Regions from separate parts of the Rhizobium sp. YAF28 genome, predicted to be linked through region 3. Evidence: riboswitches for the same ligand, from Rfam matches in the RefSeq annotation. Region 3 holds a riboswitch; each other region holds the start of a gene.
What was found. A riboswitch is a leader RNA that binds a small molecule or an ion and turns the genes downstream of it on or off. The one in region 3 is predicted to bind cobalamin.

Region 1: linked by a shared signal. The riboswitch ahead of bluB (5,6-dimethylbenzimidazole synthase) and the one ahead of nrdH (glutaredoxin-like protein NrdH) in region 3 are both predicted to bind cobalamin.
Region 2: linked by a shared signal. The riboswitch ahead of AB4Z13_RS12390 (ABC transporter substrate-binding protein) and the one ahead of nrdH (glutaredoxin-like protein NrdH) in region 3 are both predicted to bind cobalamin.

What each region holds. Positions count from the first base shown of each region.
Region 1 covers NZ_JBFRCX010000001.1:617,525-622,781, reverse strand. The annotation lists gene AB4Z13_RS03290 (LysR family transcriptional regulator) at 1-224, opposite strand, end outside; gene AB4Z13_RS03285 (MFS transporter) at 359-1,903, shown strand; gene bluB (5,6-dimethylbenzimidazole synthase) at 1,921-2,622, opposite strand; cobalamin riboswitch at 2,665-2,854, opposite strand; gene AB4Z13_RS03275 (DHA2 family efflux MFS transporter permease subunit) at 2,997-4,421, shown strand; gene AB4Z13_RS03270 (3-deoxy-7-phosphoheptulonate synthase) at 4,663-5,257, shown strand, end outside.
Region 2 covers NZ_JBFRCX010000005.1:8,140-13,396, forward strand. The annotation lists gene AB4Z13_RS12360 (TetR/AcrR family transcriptional regulator) at 1-197, shown strand, start outside; gene AB4Z13_RS12365 (ArsR/SmtB family transcription factor) at 252-566, shown strand; gene AB4Z13_RS12370 (SRPBCC family protein) at 563-931, shown strand; gene AB4Z13_RS12375 (ATP-dependent Clp protease proteolytic subunit) at 980-1,600, shown strand; gene AB4Z13_RS12380 (hypothetical protein) at 1,631-2,089, opposite strand; gene AB4Z13_RS12385 (YidB family protein) at 2,139-2,483, opposite strand; cobalamin riboswitch at 2,621-2,890, shown strand; gene AB4Z13_RS12390 (ABC transporter substrate-binding protein) at 3,069-4,103, shown strand; gene AB4Z13_RS12395 (FecCD family ABC transporter permease) at 4,115-5,140, shown strand; gene AB4Z13_RS12400 (ABC transporter ATP-binding protein) at 5,137-5,257, shown strand, end outside.
Region 3 covers NZ_JBFRCX010000007.1:397,557-402,813, forward strand. The annotation lists gene nrdE (class 1b ribonucleoside-diphosphate reductase subunit alpha) at 1-1,907, opposite strand, end outside; gene nrdI (class Ib ribonucleoside-diphosphate reductase assembly flavoprotein NrdI) at 1,886-2,299, opposite strand; gene nrdH (glutaredoxin-like protein NrdH) at 2,313-2,534, opposite strand; cobalamin riboswitch at 2,800-3,027, opposite strand; gene metE (5-methyltetrahydropteroyltriglutamate--homocysteine S-methyltransferase) at 3,204-5,257, opposite strand, start outside.

The sequences.
Region 1 (5,257 bases), on a different contig from region 3:
AGGAATTCCCGTGCGGCATCAAGAAATACCGCCCCCTGTGCCGAAAGCCGCACCAGCCGCGGCGTGCGTTCGATCAGCCGATGGCCGAGCCGCTCCTCCAGCCGTTTGAGCTTGACGCTAATCGCTCCTTGCGTGCTGCCGAGCTCATTGGCGGCGCGGGTGAAGCTCTTGTTCTCGGCGATCGTCACGAAAGCCTGAACGGAATCGACATCGAGCATGGTCATTGGATCTATCCGAAATTGTTGTGTCTGAAATAGTCAATCATCCAATTCTGTAATGATCAAGCTCTGCTTATGCTGACGCAAATGGACGACAACGGATGTCACCCTTGTAAGTCTCAACGTCGAAAGGCCAAAGCATGACCTCTGCCTCACCTCAATCCTCACGTATCAGAGGCATCGTCGCCCTGATGGCGGCCTGCCTCTCCTCACTGATGTTCGGCCTTGAAATATCGAGCGTACCGGCAATCCTGCCGACGCTGGAAAAGGTGCTGCATGCCGATTTCAGCGCGCTGCAATGGATCATGAATGCCTATACGATCGCCGTGACGACGGTGCTGATGGCCGCAGGCACATTAGCCGATCGCTACGGCCGCAAGCGCGTCTTCCTGATCGGCATTGCCGCCTTTGGCCTCACCTCGCTGATTGCCGGCCTTGCTCAGGATGTTTCGCTGCTAATCGTTGCTCGCTTTCTGCAGGGTATGAGCGGCGGCGTGATGCTGATCTGCCAGGTGGCCGTCCTCTCCCATCAATTCCCGGAGGGCAGAGCCCGCAGCATGGCCTTCGGCTGGTGGGGCATCATCTTCGGGATCGGCCTCGGCTTTGGCCCGATCATAGGCGTTGCGATCGTAGCAGCCGCCGGCTGGCAATGGGTCTTCCTCATCCATGCCGTGCTGGCAGCCGTGACGGTGGCCCTTGCCGTAACGGGCGTTGAGGAATCGCGTGACCCCGCTGCAGGACGGCTCGATATGGCCGGAATTGTCACCCTTTCGCTGGCGGTCTTCTGCCTCGCTTTCTTCATCACCCAGGGTCCGGCTCTCGGCTTTGCCAGCCTTGCCGCGCTTGCCACTATCGGACTTTCCGCGGCAAGCCTCGTCGCCTTCATCTTCGCCGAGAGGCTGAACCCGCGACCGATGTTCGATGCCTCGGTCTTCGGCATCCGCGCCTTCTCGGGCGCCATCATCGGCTCGGCTGCCATGAATATCAGCTTCTGGCCCTTCATGATCTATCTGCCGATCTGGTATGAAGCCGGTCTCGGTTATGGCAGTGTGGCCGCGGGTCTGGCGCTGCTTGCCTATACGCTGCCGACGCTCGTCGTACCGCCGCTCGCCGAACGGCTCATGCTGCGCTATCGGCCGGGCATCATCATTCCCGGCGGCCTTTTCACCATCGGGCTCGGCTTCCTGCTGATGAAATCAGGCAGTGCCGCCGCCGCGCCAAGCTGGCTGACGATGCTGCCCGGCGCGCTGCTTGCCGGCATCGGGCTTGGCTTCACCAACACTCCGGTCACCAATACGACGACAGGCGCTGTCTCCAGCGATCGCGCCGGCATGGCTTCCGGCATCGACATGAGCGCCCGGATGATCTCGCTCGCCATCAACATCGCCGTCATGGGCTTCATCCTGTTCAGCGGCGTGCTCTCCCACCTCAAGAGCACCTTGCCAACCTCGACGGATGCCGGCGACCTGCGCCTGCTCGCCGAACGGATCTCCGCCGGCAACATTGCCTCCCTGCCAGACATTCCGGCCGGGACGGTGCATGATGCGCTCGTCGCAGGCTTCGGCGGCGTCATGCTCTATGGCGCGATCGGCGTCTGGCTTCTGGCCGCCGCAAGCTTCCTCGTCTTTGCCCATCGGAAGACGCCGGCCTGCGCCAAGGATTGCGGCACCCAGCCGGCAGAATGATGCACACCCGCGCCGGCTCAGACCGGCGCGGCCTCGCTTTCCACCTGCCCCCAGCCATCATGGAAAACCAGCTCTTCCAGCGCCATCCGCTGCCGCCAGCCTTTGACCGCCAGTTCCGGCTTATCATAGAGCCGGTCGACGAAGCCGGCGCAGAGCCAGGCTACCACCTCGATATGATTGGGAATGCCGAGGATCTCCTTCAGGTCACCCTCGCGAAAAATGCTGACCCAGCCGATGCCCACCCCTTCGGCTCGTGCCGCAAGCCACAGGTTCTGGATGGCGCAGACGGTGGAATAGCTGTCCATGCGCGGATTATGTGTGCGCCCCAGCACCACGCTGCCGCTGCGGGTTGGATCGCAGGTCACGCAGATGCCGAGCGGCGCCTGGACAATGCCTTCGAGCTTCAGCGAACGGTATTGCTCCTGCCGCTTGCCGTCGAACATGCGGGCCGCTTCCTCATTCGCCTTGAGGAAGGCATCGCGTACCCGCGCCCTCACCTCGACGCTCTTCACCAGAATGAAATTCCACGGCTGCATGAAGCCGACCGAGGGCGCGTGATGCGCGGCGGTCAAAAGCCGCGTCACGAGATCATCCGGCAAGGGGTCGGGCAGGAACTGGCTGCGCACGTCACGCCGCGTCATGATTGCGTGATAGACGGCCTCGCGTTCGGCCGCAGAAAAGCTGGATGCCGGGCAAACGGCATCATCAATGGGTCGCATCGTCAAATCCCCAACAACGCAACCGCCCGCCGTCCGCGCGGGTTGGGTCTATCTTGCCAGGCCGGTCTTCTGACTTGGCGTCATCCGCTTGGCCGCCGCCTTCCCGGCCTTGCGGCCAGTGGCATTCTATGCGGCAAGCGTCGGCCTTACAGCGTTGGGCACGTTCCGGTCTTGCACCGGATTCCCGATTCTCCCGCTTGTGAAAGCGGGCACCTGACGGGTGATCTATGGCGCGGAAACGGCATGGCGGCAAGCTGCATGCGACATTCATTTCGTGGACAGGCTGAAAATGCTGGCCTAGAACGAGACCCGACGCCGCTGGCGCCGAATCCCCTCTCATTGCCTTCCGGTTGCCCGTGTCCCGCCTAACACCAATGATCCTTGCGGTCGCCCTGTTCATGGAACAGATGGATTCGACCGTGATCGCCACCAGCCTGCCGGCGATTGCTGCCGATATAGGCACTTCGCCGATCGCGCTGAAACTTGCGGTAACGAGCTACCTCGTGGCGCTCGCAATCTTCATTCCGATCAGCGGCTGGATGTCGGATCGCTTCGGTGCACGCAACATCTTTCGGCTCGCGATCTTCGTTTTCATGGTTGGCTCGGTCGCCTGCGCATTCTCCAATTCCATCGCCGCCTTCGTCATTTCCCGCCTCATCCAGGGTGCCGGCGGCTCGATGATGACGCCGGTCGGGCGATTGCTCCTGGTGCGCGGCACGCCACGTCACCAGTTGGTGAATGCCATGGCATGGCTGACCATTCCGGCGCTGATCGGCCCGATCATGGGCCCGCCGATCGGCGGCTTCCTGACAACCTATCTCAGCTGGCACTGGATCTTCTGGATCAATGTGCCGATCGGCATTATCGGCATCGTCCTCGTCACCCGTTTCCTGCCGGCCGTCGAGCCGCGAAGCCCGAAGCCGATGGATTTTCCGGGCTTCTTCCTGTCGGGTATCGGCTTTGCCGGTTTCGTGTTCGGCCTCTCGGTCATCAGCCTGCCCGCCGTTCCCGTCATCTACGGCTATGTCACTGTGGCCGTCGGCGTCCTCTCCGGCATTCTCTATTTCGTGCATGCCAGGCGCACCTCGCATCCGCTGCTCGACCCCAAGATGTTCCGCTACCCGATGTTCCGGGCGGCGATCCTCGGCGCCTCGAATTTCCGCATGGGCCTCGGCGCGCTGCCCTTCCTCATGCCGCTGATGCTGCAGCTCGGCTTCGGCCTGACGCCGCTGCAGTCAGGCTCGATCACCTTCATCAGCGCTCTTGGCTCCATGGGCTCGAAATTTGCAGCCACCCGCACCTATAACGCCTTCGGCTTCCGCAACGTCATCGCGCTGACGACCTTCCTCGCGGCGATCTTCCTCGGCGTGAACGGCTTCTTCACTGCCGAAACGCCGATGTATCTCATCATGGGCTCTCTTCTTGTCGGCGGCCTGTTGCGCTCCATGGCCTTTTCGGGCGTCAATGCCATGGCCTTCGGCGATGTGGACGAGGCCGACAGCAGTCAGGCGACCGCCATCAATGCGGTGGCGCAGCGCATCTCCATGGCCATGGGCGTTGCGGTTGCCGGTACGATCCTGGAAATCTCCTCGAGCTTCCATGGCGGCAAGCTTTTGGTCTCGGATTTTCATATCGCCTTCTTCATCGTGGCGGCGATATCAGCACTTGCCTGCATCACCTTCCTGCGCCTGCCTGCCAATGCCGGCGAGGAGCTGACGACACGCCGCCACAAGAACAGACATGCCGAGACGGCAGAACCGGAAGAGGCCCAGGGACAGGCAATAGCGGAGAGCCGCTGAAAACTTCACGGATCTGTCGTTTTTCCTCACAGATTCTACGTGACAATTCCGATCGGCATGGCTACATAAGCCGCATGTCGATTTCGTCCGTTTACGCATCGCGATTTTATTCGTACCGCTGCTTCCAGCGGATGCGGGTCTGTGCGTAACCGAAACTAACGCGACGACAACCCGAACAGCCGCTAGTCAACCTGGCGGCTTTTTTGTTCCGCCACGGTATGACCAAACAGGAGAGCATACCGTGACTGACACTATTGATGATCTGCGCATCGTCGAGATCACCCCGCTGACCAAGCCTGCCGATATCCTTTCGGAAATCCCGCGTGACGCCGCTGTTACCAAGACAGTAACCAGCACGCGCGACATGATCCACAATATCCTGACCGGTCAGGACGACCGGCAGCTCGTCATCATCGGCCCCTGCTCGATCCACGATCCGGCAGCCGCCCGCGAATATGCCGGCCGCCTCATGGAGCAGCGACGACGTCTCTCCGGCGATCTCGAAATCGTCATGCGCGTCTATTTCGAAAAGCCCCGCACCACCGTCGGCTGGAAGGGCCTGATGAACGACCCGCATCTCGATGGCAGCTACCGTATCGAGGAAGGCCTGCGCCTCGCGCGGCGCCTGCTGCTCGACATCAACGCCATGGGCCTGCCGGCCGGTTGCGAATTCCTCGATACGATCACGCCGCAATATATTGCCGATCTCGTCAGCTACGGCGCCATCGGCGCGCGCACGACCGAAAGCCAGATCCACCGCCAGCTCGCCTCGGGTCTCTCCTGCCCGATCGGCTTCAAGAATGGCACGGATGGCAGCGCGCGCATCGCACTCGATG
Region 2 (5,257 bases), on a different contig from region 3:
CTGCCACCAAAGTGATCGAAGACATGTTCTCCGTCTTCAGCTCTGGCCCCGCCGGTACCAAGGCCAGCCGCCGCAAGGGAATGGCCGCCTTCGCCACGCTGGTGGGCTCACTGACTTTGGCGCGTATTGTGACCGATGAAGAGATGGCGGATGAGATTCTTGATGTAGCCCGGCAGAAGCTGCACCGGGCGGAGTGACCCCGCTCATTGGACACTCTTGCGAATCGCATAAGTGTATGCTTATGTGTTGTCATGATGGAACACGACATTTTTCGGGCGCTCGCCGACCCGACCCGCCGCACGATCTTCGAGAAGCTGGCGAACGGCAGCATGAATGCCAGCGCGCTTCGCCAGGGCATGGATATCAGCCAGCCGGCCATGTCCCAGCATCTCGCCGTGCTGCGTTCGGCACGGCTGGTGCGCGAACAGAAGGAGGGCCGTTTCGTGAATTACGAGGTCGATCCCGAGGGGCTCACCCTCATCGCCCAATGGCTGGCGAAATATCGCGCCTACTGGCCAGCCCGCATCGATGCTCTCAAGCTCTTGCTGAAGGATATGGACCAATGAACGAGGTGAAGACCGAGATACACACCAAGCAACAAACCGGCTTCGAACAGAGATACGAGCTGGATGCGCCGCCGGAAAAGGTCTGGCGGGCGATCAGCATTGCGGAATTCCGGGAGAAATGGCTGCCGAAGGAAGCGCTTGCCGATCCGCAATCGCTCTCCGAAACACCGGGAAAGGAGGTTCGCTACAGATTGCGCGACGACAGCCCGCCCTTCCTGGAAAGCATCGTCACCTTCGCGATCGCACCGAATGCATCGGGCGGGACCAGCCTGCGGATCGTCCACGAGTTGACTGGTGACACTTTCGAGCGGCTTTCGAGATCGGTCGCCAACAGCAACAGCCAGACTATGATGCTCGCCGCCTGACGCGGCAGGCCTTCCCGCTTATCAATTCTGAAAGATTGGAGTTCGCCGATGCGCGAAACGATGCAACTCGTCCCCATGGTCGTCGAACAATCCTCCCGAGGGGAGCGATCCTTCGACATCTATTCCCGCCTCTTGCGTGAGCGGATCATCTTTCTGAACGGCGAGATCAACGACGGCGTGTCCGCCCTCGTCTGCGCCCAGCTTCTGTTCCTGGAGGCCGAAAATCCCAAGAAACCGATCAACCTCTACATCAATTCGCCGGGCGGCGTCGTGACCAGCGGTTTTGCCATGTACGACACGATGCGTTTCATCCGCGCGCCGGTGCACACGCTCTGCATGGGAACGGCCCGCTCGATGGGCTCCTTCCTGCTGATGGCCGGCCAGCCGGGAGAGCGATATGCCCTTCCGAATGCCAGCATCCTCATCCACCAGCCCCTCGGCGGCTTCCAGGGCCAGGCGTCCGATATGCTCATTCATGCCGAGGAAATCAGGAAGACGAAGCAGCTCATGACCAGCCTCTATGCCGAGCATTGCGGGCGATCCTATGAAGAGTTCGAGCAGGCGATGGATCGGGACCGCTTCATGAGGGCTGAAGAGGCCCTGGAATGGGGGCTAATCGACCGCATCCTGACGGATCGAGAGGATGTGGCAGAGGTAGGAGCGCAATAGCCATGCGCCCCACCCTCGCCAGCCTAAACCTCAGCTACCGGCCTTCAATGCCGTATTGCAAAGGCTCCAGTAACCGCCGCCCTTCTGGATCCATTTCAGATCGTTGAGCGTGCCGGCATCCTTGTTGGCATGATAGCTGTCGACGCAGGTATGCAGCCGGCCCTTGGCAGGCGTCTCACTGGCGTATTTCTTGTCGATCGCCTTCGGCATGGTCACGCCCTTGGGGGCCTTGACCGTCGGCTTTGCGGGCTCCTTGTCCGTCGTTGCGGCCACTGCCTTGTCATCGGCGGCATCTTCGGCGGCCGCATCCGCGCCGCAGAACTTCGCCCGGAAATCGTTCCACTTCATGTCCTTGGCCGAACCATCGGCCTTGGCCGTCTGATATTTGGCGCTGCATTCCTTCATGGTCAGCGCGGAGGCCGGAGAAACGAAGAAGGCGGCGGCAATCAACGCTCCGGCGGAAGCGGGCACAAGCAATCTCGCAATCATGGGATATCCTCGTGTTGGGGGCAGTTCACGGCATGCACGTCTTTGAAAGCTACGAGACGGTTCCATTAGGTGTCGCCGCATCGACGGCTTGCGGCAGATGCTCGGCGAGCAGCTTGGACACATCGTCGGCATCGACGCCGAACTTGGCGGCGAGATCGCGCAGCTGATCGGACGACAGGGCCGCCTGGATCTGTTCCGCCGATACGGGAAGATTGTGGCCGGTGCCGATCCAGGATGAGACCTGCTCGCCGAGGCCCGCCGAATTGAGCTGGGAAACGATGCCCTGCAGCCCTCCGGCATTGTCGAATATTCTGGTTGCAACCGCGACGTAATCGACTTGCCTGCCGGCAAGCACATCAGAGAGAACACCGCCTAAACCGTCGAAAATACTCATGGTTGCTCCTCCACCCATCAGCGGATTCTACATTAGCATGAGGTAAAATTTCTGTCATTCCGGATTTGCGAAACGACAGCCTTCCCTCCGCAAACAATACTTCTCGCTGGCCCTGCTTGACGTTGCCCATGGTGGCGTCCTAAGTCGGGGGAGACGGTTCCCCGAGGAGAACTTCGAGGGGATTAATAGGGAACACGGTGCGGACGACCCAAAAGGGACCAAGACCGTGGCTGCCCCCGCAACTGTAAGCGGATTGCCGGTTATATCCGGAATGAATGCCTCGTCGTTCATTCCAGGACATCACCGGCGAGCTGGTCACTCCAAGTGCCACTGCGCGCAAGCGCGGGAAGGCAGATGACCGGCTGACATCCGCGAGCCAGGAGACCTGCCGTCAATCACGATCCAATCAGCCGGGCGGGGATGCCTGGACAAGGAGCAGATATGATTGACCTTATTTCCTGCCGCTTGCCGCACGCGATCCGTCCCGATTGGACCACCCGCCGCTAGCCCTCCCTCCACGTTTGGCTCACGCATCTGCGCGCGCCGGCGTCCGCTAGCCCTTTTCCTTCCGATCGAGAGTTTCCAATGCGCCAGACTATTCCAGGCTTTTCTCTTGCGCTCGGGCTCGCCAGCCTTTGGTTGGCCGGCCTTGCAGCACCCGCCTTCGCCGCCACCCAATATCCCCTTACCCTCAGCAATTGCGGCCAGCCAGTCACCTTCGAGAAGGCACCGGCCAAGATCGTTTCGATCGGCCAGGGCATGACCGAAGTGCTCCTCTCGCTCGGCCTTGCCGACAAGATCGCCGGCACGGCCGTCTGGGTCGGCCCGGTCCTGCCGCAATATGCCGAGGCCAACAGCAGGATCAGACGGCTGGCCGACAACGACCCGAGCTTCGAATCCGTCGTCGGTGCCGAGCCCGATCTGGTGGCTGCCGAATTCGAATGGCATGTCGGCGCTGCCCAAGGCTCCGTCGGCAAGCGCGAGCAATTCAAAGACCTCGGCATCAACACCTATATCGCGCCTGCCGATTGCGTCGCCAAGATCAACACCGATGGCGGCGATGGTGTTCGCAGGGAGCTGTTCACGATGGACCTGATCTATCAGGAAATTGCCGAAATCTCCGAAATCTTCGACGTGAAAGACCGAGGCGATGCGCTGATCGCCGACCTGAAGAAGCGCGAGGCCGCGGCCGTTGCCTCCGTTTCAGGCGCTGCAGCCAAGAACCTGCCCGTCGTCTTCTGGTTCTCCAGCAAGGAGGTGAAAGGCGATGCCTTCATCGCCGGCAAGAACAGCGCCCCTGCCTATATCCTGAAGACGCTCGGCGCGAAGAACGTCGTGACGACTGAAGAGGAATGGCCCCTCGTCGGCTGGGAAACGATTGCGCAGGCCAATCCCGCCGTCATCGTCATCGCGACCATGGACCGCCGCCGCTATGCCGCCGACGATCCCAAGGTGAAGGTGGATTTCCTGGAAAACGATCCGGTCACAAGGGAGCTCGATGCCGTCAAAAACGAGCGCTTCATCATGATGGACGCGCAGTCGATGAACCCGACGATCCGCACCATCGACGGCATCGAAATCCTGGCAAAGGGCATCGCCGCCTCCGGTCTGGCGCAGTGAGCCAAGCTGCCTTGCCACAGAGACGATGGTGGGCGCTTGCCACGCTCACCGTCACCGCCCTCTTCCTGCTCGGTATCATGATCAGTCTCGCCGTATCGATCGGCGAGATATCGATCCCGCTCGCCACCACGGCAAAGGCGGTTTCCAACCGCCTGTTCGGCACGGCATTCGAGCTCAGCCGCATCCATCAGGGCATCGTCTGGGATTACCGCCTCAGCCGTGCGCTGGTGGCGGCGAGCGCCGGCGCGTCGCTGGCGCTTTGCGGCACGGTGCTGCAGGCGCTGCTGCGCAATCCGCTCGCCGAACCCTATGTGCTCGGCATTTCCGCCGGCGCCTCCACCGGCGCCGTCTGCGTCATGATCTTAGGCCTCGGTTCTGGCGTGCTCGGCCTCTCCGGCGGCGCCTTCATCGGCGCCGTGATCGCCTTTCTTCTGGTCGGCATTCTGGCGGCGGGCGCGGGTGGCACCAGCGAGCGCATCATTCTCTGCGGCGTGGCGGGCTCGCAGCTCTTCAACGCGCTGACCTCCTATATCGTCACCACCTCGGCCAATGCCGAACAGGCGCGCGGCGTACTCTTCTGGCTCTTAGGGTCGCTCAGTGGCGTGCGCTGGCCGGATGTCTATCTCTCCGTGCCGATCGCGCTCATCGGCTTCGTCGTCTGTCTTGCCCATGTGCGCGCGCTCGATGCCTTCGCCTTCGGCACGGATGCCGCAGCCTCCCTCGGCATCGCCGTGCGCCGCGTGCAGTTCACCCTGCTCGGCGTGACAGCGGCGATGACGGCAGGCGTGGTCGGCATGGTCGGTTCCATCGGCTTCGTCGGCCTCGTCATTCCCCATGCCGCCCGCTTCCTCGTCGGCCCCGCGCATGGCCGCCTGCTGCCGACGACTGCGCTTGGCGGAGCGATCTTCATGGTCGGCGCCGACATCGTCTCGCGCATCATCATTCCCCAACAGATCTTGCCTATCGGCGTCGTCACCGCGCTCTTCGGCGCACCGGCCTTCGCCATCATCCTCTATCGCGTGCGGAGAAGCGCATGAGCATATCAGTCGACAAGGTCACCTATGCCGCCGGCAATACCATCATCGTCAATGGCATCAGCATATCAGTCGAAAGGGGCAAGGTGCTCGGCCTGCTCGGGCCGAACGGCTCCGGCA
Region 3 (5,257 bases):
GTCATGAACGGCGCCGGATAATAGACGCGGCCGATCTTGCCTTCCTTGCGGATCTCGATCTTCGAGACGATCGGATGGATCGAGGAAGTCGAGTGGTTGATATAGGAAATCGAGCCCGTCGGCGGCACCGCCTGCAGGTTCTGGTTATAGAGGCCGGAGGCCATCACGGCCTTCTTCAGCTCCAGCCAGTCTTCCTGCGTCGGGATATGAATGCCGGCACCGTCGAAAAGCGCCTGAACCTTCTCGGTCGCCGGCTTCCATCCCTGCTCGGTATATTTGTCGAAATATTCGCCAGAGGCATATTTCGAATTCTCGAAGCCCTTGAAGCCCGCACCACGCTCGACCGCCAGACGGTTGGAGGCGCGCAGCGCGTGATAGGTCACCGTGTAGAAATAGATATTGGTGAAATCGACGCCCTCTTCCGAACCGTAATGGATGCGCTCGCGGGCGAGGTATCCATGCAGGTTCATCTGGCCAAGGCCGATCGCGTGGCTGTCGTCATTGCCCTTCTCGATCGAAGGTACGGATGAGATGTGGCTCATGTCAGAAACGGCCGTCAGCGCGCGGATCGAGGTCTCGATCGTCTTGCCAAAATCGGCCGAATCCATAGCCATGGCGATATTCAGCGAGCCGAGATTGCACGAGATATCCTTGCCCATCACCTTGTAGGAAAGGTCGTCGTTGAAGGTGCTCGCTTCGCTGACCTGCAGGATTTCAGAGCAGAGATTGCTCATGCTGATGCGGCCGGCGATCGGGTTTGCCCGGTTCACCGTGTCTTCGAACATGATGTAGGGATAACCGCTCTCGAACTGGATTTCGGCAATCACCTGGAAGAATTCGCGCGCCTTGATCTTCTTCTTGGTGATACGGGCATCCGCCACCATCTCGCGATACTTCTCCGTCACCGATATCTCGGTGAAGGGCACGCCATAGACCCGTTCCACGTCGTAGGGCGAGAAGAGGTACATATCCTCATTGTTCTTGGCGAGCTCGAAAGTGATGTCGGGCACGACGACGCCGAGCGACAGCGTCTTGATACGGATCTTCTCGTCAGCATTTTCGCGCTTGGTATCAAGGAAGCGCATGATGTCAGGGTGATGGGCGTTGAGATAAACGGCACCCGCACCCTGCCGAGCACCGAGCTGGTTGGCATAGGAGAACGAGTCTTCGAGCAGCTTCATGACGGGGATGATGCCGGAAGACTGGTTTTCGATCTGCTTGATTGGCGCGCCAGCCTCGCGGATGTTCGTCAGCGATAGCGCCACGCCACCGCCGCGCTTGGAAAGCTGCAGCGCCGAATTGATGGAGCGGCCGATCGATTCCATATTGTCTTCGACACGCAGCAGAAAGCACGAGACGAGCTCGCCGCGCTGCTTCTTGCCGGCATTGAGGAAAGTCGGCGTTGCCGGCTGGAAGCGGCCGGTGATGATCTCTTCGACCAGATCACGGGCAAGCTGCTCATTGCCTTCGGCAAGTGCCAACGCCACCATGCAGATGCGATCTTCATAGCGCTCCAGATAGCGCTTTCCGTCGAAGGTCTTCAGCGTGTAGCTGGTGTAATATTTGAAGGCGCCGAGGAAAGTCGGGAAACGGAACTTCTTGGCATAGGCCTCGTCGAACAGGTCGCGGACGAAGTTGAAGGAATACTGGTCGAGCACTTCCTGCTCGTAATAGCCTTCGGTCACCAGATAATCGAGCTTCTCCCGGAGATTATGGAAGAACACCGTGTTCTGGTTCACGTGCTGCAGGAAATACTGCTTGGCCGCCATGCGGTCCTTGTCGAGCTGGATCTTGCCCTGCTCGTCATAGAGGTTCAGCATCGCGTTCAGCGCGTGATAATCCAGCGCGTCCGCTGCCTTTAGCGGTTTTGCGCCCGCATCTCGCTTCAAATTTGTTCCTGTGTCCAAAATCGTCCCATCCCGTCTTTGACATTGGCGACATCCTCGGCAGTCCCCAGAAGCTCGAACCGGTAGAGGTAAGGCACCTGGCATTTCTGCGAGATCACGTCGCCGGCAAGCCCATAGGTCTCGCCGAAATTGCTGTTGCCCGCAGCAATGACGCCACGGATGTTGGAGCGGTTTTCCGCATCGTTGAGGAAACGGATCACCTGCTTGGGCACGGCTCCCTTTACGATCCCGGGGCCGCCATCCCCGCAATAGGTGGGCGAGATCAGCACATAGGGTTCGCGAATGTGGATGTCCTCAACGCCTACGGGAATGCGCGCCGCGCGCAGTCCCAGCTTCTCGACGAAACGATGGGTATTCTCAGACCGGCTGGAATAATAGACGATCAGGCCCACCGCTCTTCTCCGATCAGGAGAGCGCGCTGATCATATCGGGACGGAAGCCCGCCCAGTGGTTCTCGCCGGCAACGACGACCGGAACCTGCATGTAGCCCATGCCGCGAACGCGATCGAGCGCGTCGGCATCCTCGGAGATATCGATGATCTGATAGTCGACGCCCAGGCGGTCGAGGGCGCGATATGTGGCGGTGCACTGAACGCAGGCAGGCTTGCTGTAAACGGTAACGCTCATCATGTTCCTCGTGATGTCAATGGATTCCGGACGCAGAACTAGGATCGGGCGCCTTGCGGCGTCCGGGGTAACGCTCGATATTGATCTGGCAAAGTTGGCGTTTTACACGCCGGATTCGATCCCTCGCGGGATTTGCGCGGGCGGCGGCTTTGATGCTCTCGACATGACTTCAACCCCGAAGTGCTCATGCGGACTTCCGGGGGCAGCGCAACAGGTGCGGATTTGATCCGCCTCACATATACGCGACCTTCCGGACACCCCGCCCGTGGACGTTTCGTTCAAGGCAGGTCTCCTGGCTCGCGGGTCGAAGCACCCTGCCCCCAGCCTTCCCAAAGCGTCATGCCTCAGTGACCTGAAATCGGACAGTTGCTCGCCGCTTACAGTTGCGGGGGCAGCTCCGGCCTTGTTTTGCCATCATGGCAAACCGCACCGTATTCCCGTCTTAGCCTGCGATCCCTAGCGAATCGAAGGAACCTTGAACACTAGATATAGTACTCGAATCGGAGTTGGCGTCAACGGATGGTTTGTGCGTCGCGTTACGGCATATTTGAAATTGCTACATTCCTGTGAAAAACGTGGTTAACGAATGCTTAAAGAAAGTAGGCTGTGGAGAAGGCCCCAATGAAGAGAGCCGGCCTATAGCCGGCTCTCTGATTTTCGACTCCAGGTTCAGGCCCGAATCGTCGATGCGGCATGTCGTAATATTCGGGCGGCAGCGACCATGTTGACGAGCGCCGGGCGAACCTCTTCCCACCTGCGCGTCTTCAATCCGCAATCCGGATTGATCCAGAGCTGCCCGTCCGTCAGACGCTCGCGCGCCAGCGTCAGGAGCTCCGTCATCTCCTCGACATCAGGAACGCGCGGCGAATGGATGTCGTAGACGCCGGGGCCGATCTCGTTCGGATATTTGTAGCTACGGAAGGCCTCCAGCAGTTCCATCTTCGAACGTGACGTCTCGATGGAGATCACATCGGCATCCATCGCCGCGATGGCATCGATGATCTGGTTGAACTCCGAATAGCACATATGCGTATGGATCTGCGTTTCGTCCGCCACGCCGGAGGCGCATAGGCGGAAACTCTCGACGGCCCAGTCGAGATAGGTCTTCCAGTCGGCCTTGCGCAGCGGCAGGCCCTCGCGCAGCGCCGCCTCGTCGATCTGGATCATTGCCGCACCGGCCCTTTCGAGATCGAGCACCTCGTCGCGGATCGCCAGCGCGATCTGCCGGCTGACGTCGGCGCGAGAGAGATCGTCGCGCACGAAGGACCAGTTGAGGATCGTCACCGGCCCGGTCAGCATGCCCTTCACGGGCTTCTCCGTCAGCGACTGCGCATAGCGCCACCACTCGACTGTCATCGGCTTCGGCCGGGAGACGTCCCCGAAGATAACAGGCGGTCGGACGTAACGGGAGCCATAGCTCTGCACCCAGGCATGTTGAGTGAAGGCGAAGCCGGAAAGCTGCTCACCGAAATACTGCACCATGTCATTGCGTTCGAATTCGCCGTGGACAAGCACGTCGAGGCCGATTTCCTCCTGCCAGCGGATCGCCGCTTCGGTCTCCTTTTTCAGAAAGGCATCATAATCCGCCTCGCTGATCGTGCCCTTGGTGAAAGCGGAGCGGGACTTTCGAACATCTGATGTCTGCGGGAAGGAGCCGATCGTCGTCGTCGGGAACAGCGGCAGGCGAAGCTTACGCTCCTGCAGTCCGGTCCGCTCGGCAAAATCGCTGCTGCGTGTCTTCATCGCCTCGTCGATCGCGGCAACCCGCTGTCTGACCTTCAGATCATGTACGCGCGTAGATGCGGCGCGCGATGCAACGGCCTGCGAGGCTGCCGCAATCACCTGGGAGGCCTTGCCGGCATCGCCGAGCGCTGCGATCTCCTCAAGCTTCTGGGCAGCGAAGGCGAGCCATGATTTCAGCTCACCATCCAGCCCGCTCTCCAGTTCCAGATCGATCGGCACGTGCAGCAGCGAGCAGGACGGCGCGATCTGTAGCCGGTCCGCACCAAAGTGCTGGACAAGCGGCTCGATCCTCTCCCGGATCGCCGCAAGGTCTGCCTTCCAGATATTGCGCCCGTCGATGACGCCAAGCGAAAATGTCAGATCGCTGGGTGCCTTGAAAAGGGCATCGATCTGCTGTGGAGCGCGAACGAGATCGACATGCAGGCCGGCAACCGGGAGCGAGAGCGCCGTCGGCAGATTGTCGCCGATCGCGCCGAAATAGGTGGCGACCATGATCTTCAGGTCGGGCACCAATTCATGCAGCGCACGATAGGTATGCTGCAGTGCTGCCTGCTCTTCCTGTGAAAGATCGAGCACGAAGCAAGGTTCGTCGATCTGCACCCAGTCGACACCGGCTGCACGAAGTTCTGCCAGTACTTTTGTATAAACAGGCAACAAGCGTGCAAGCAGGTCAATCGGCGCAAAACCTTCTTCGCTTCCCTTGGCGAGTTTCAGGAAGGTAACCGGACCGAGGATGACCGGCCGGGTATGGATGCCAAGTGTCTTGGCCTCGACGAAGGCATCAAGTGGCTTGTTCGCCGTCAGGGCAAAGGTCTGATCGGGGCCGAGTTCCGGCACCATGTAGTGGTAGTTCGTGTCGAACCATTTCGTCATTTCGAGCGCCGGCGCGCCATGCCCGTGATGGTGCTGATGGCCGCAATCGACATGCGCCTCTTCGCCGGTGGAGCCGCGCGCCATCGCGAAATAGGTGTCGAGAGAAA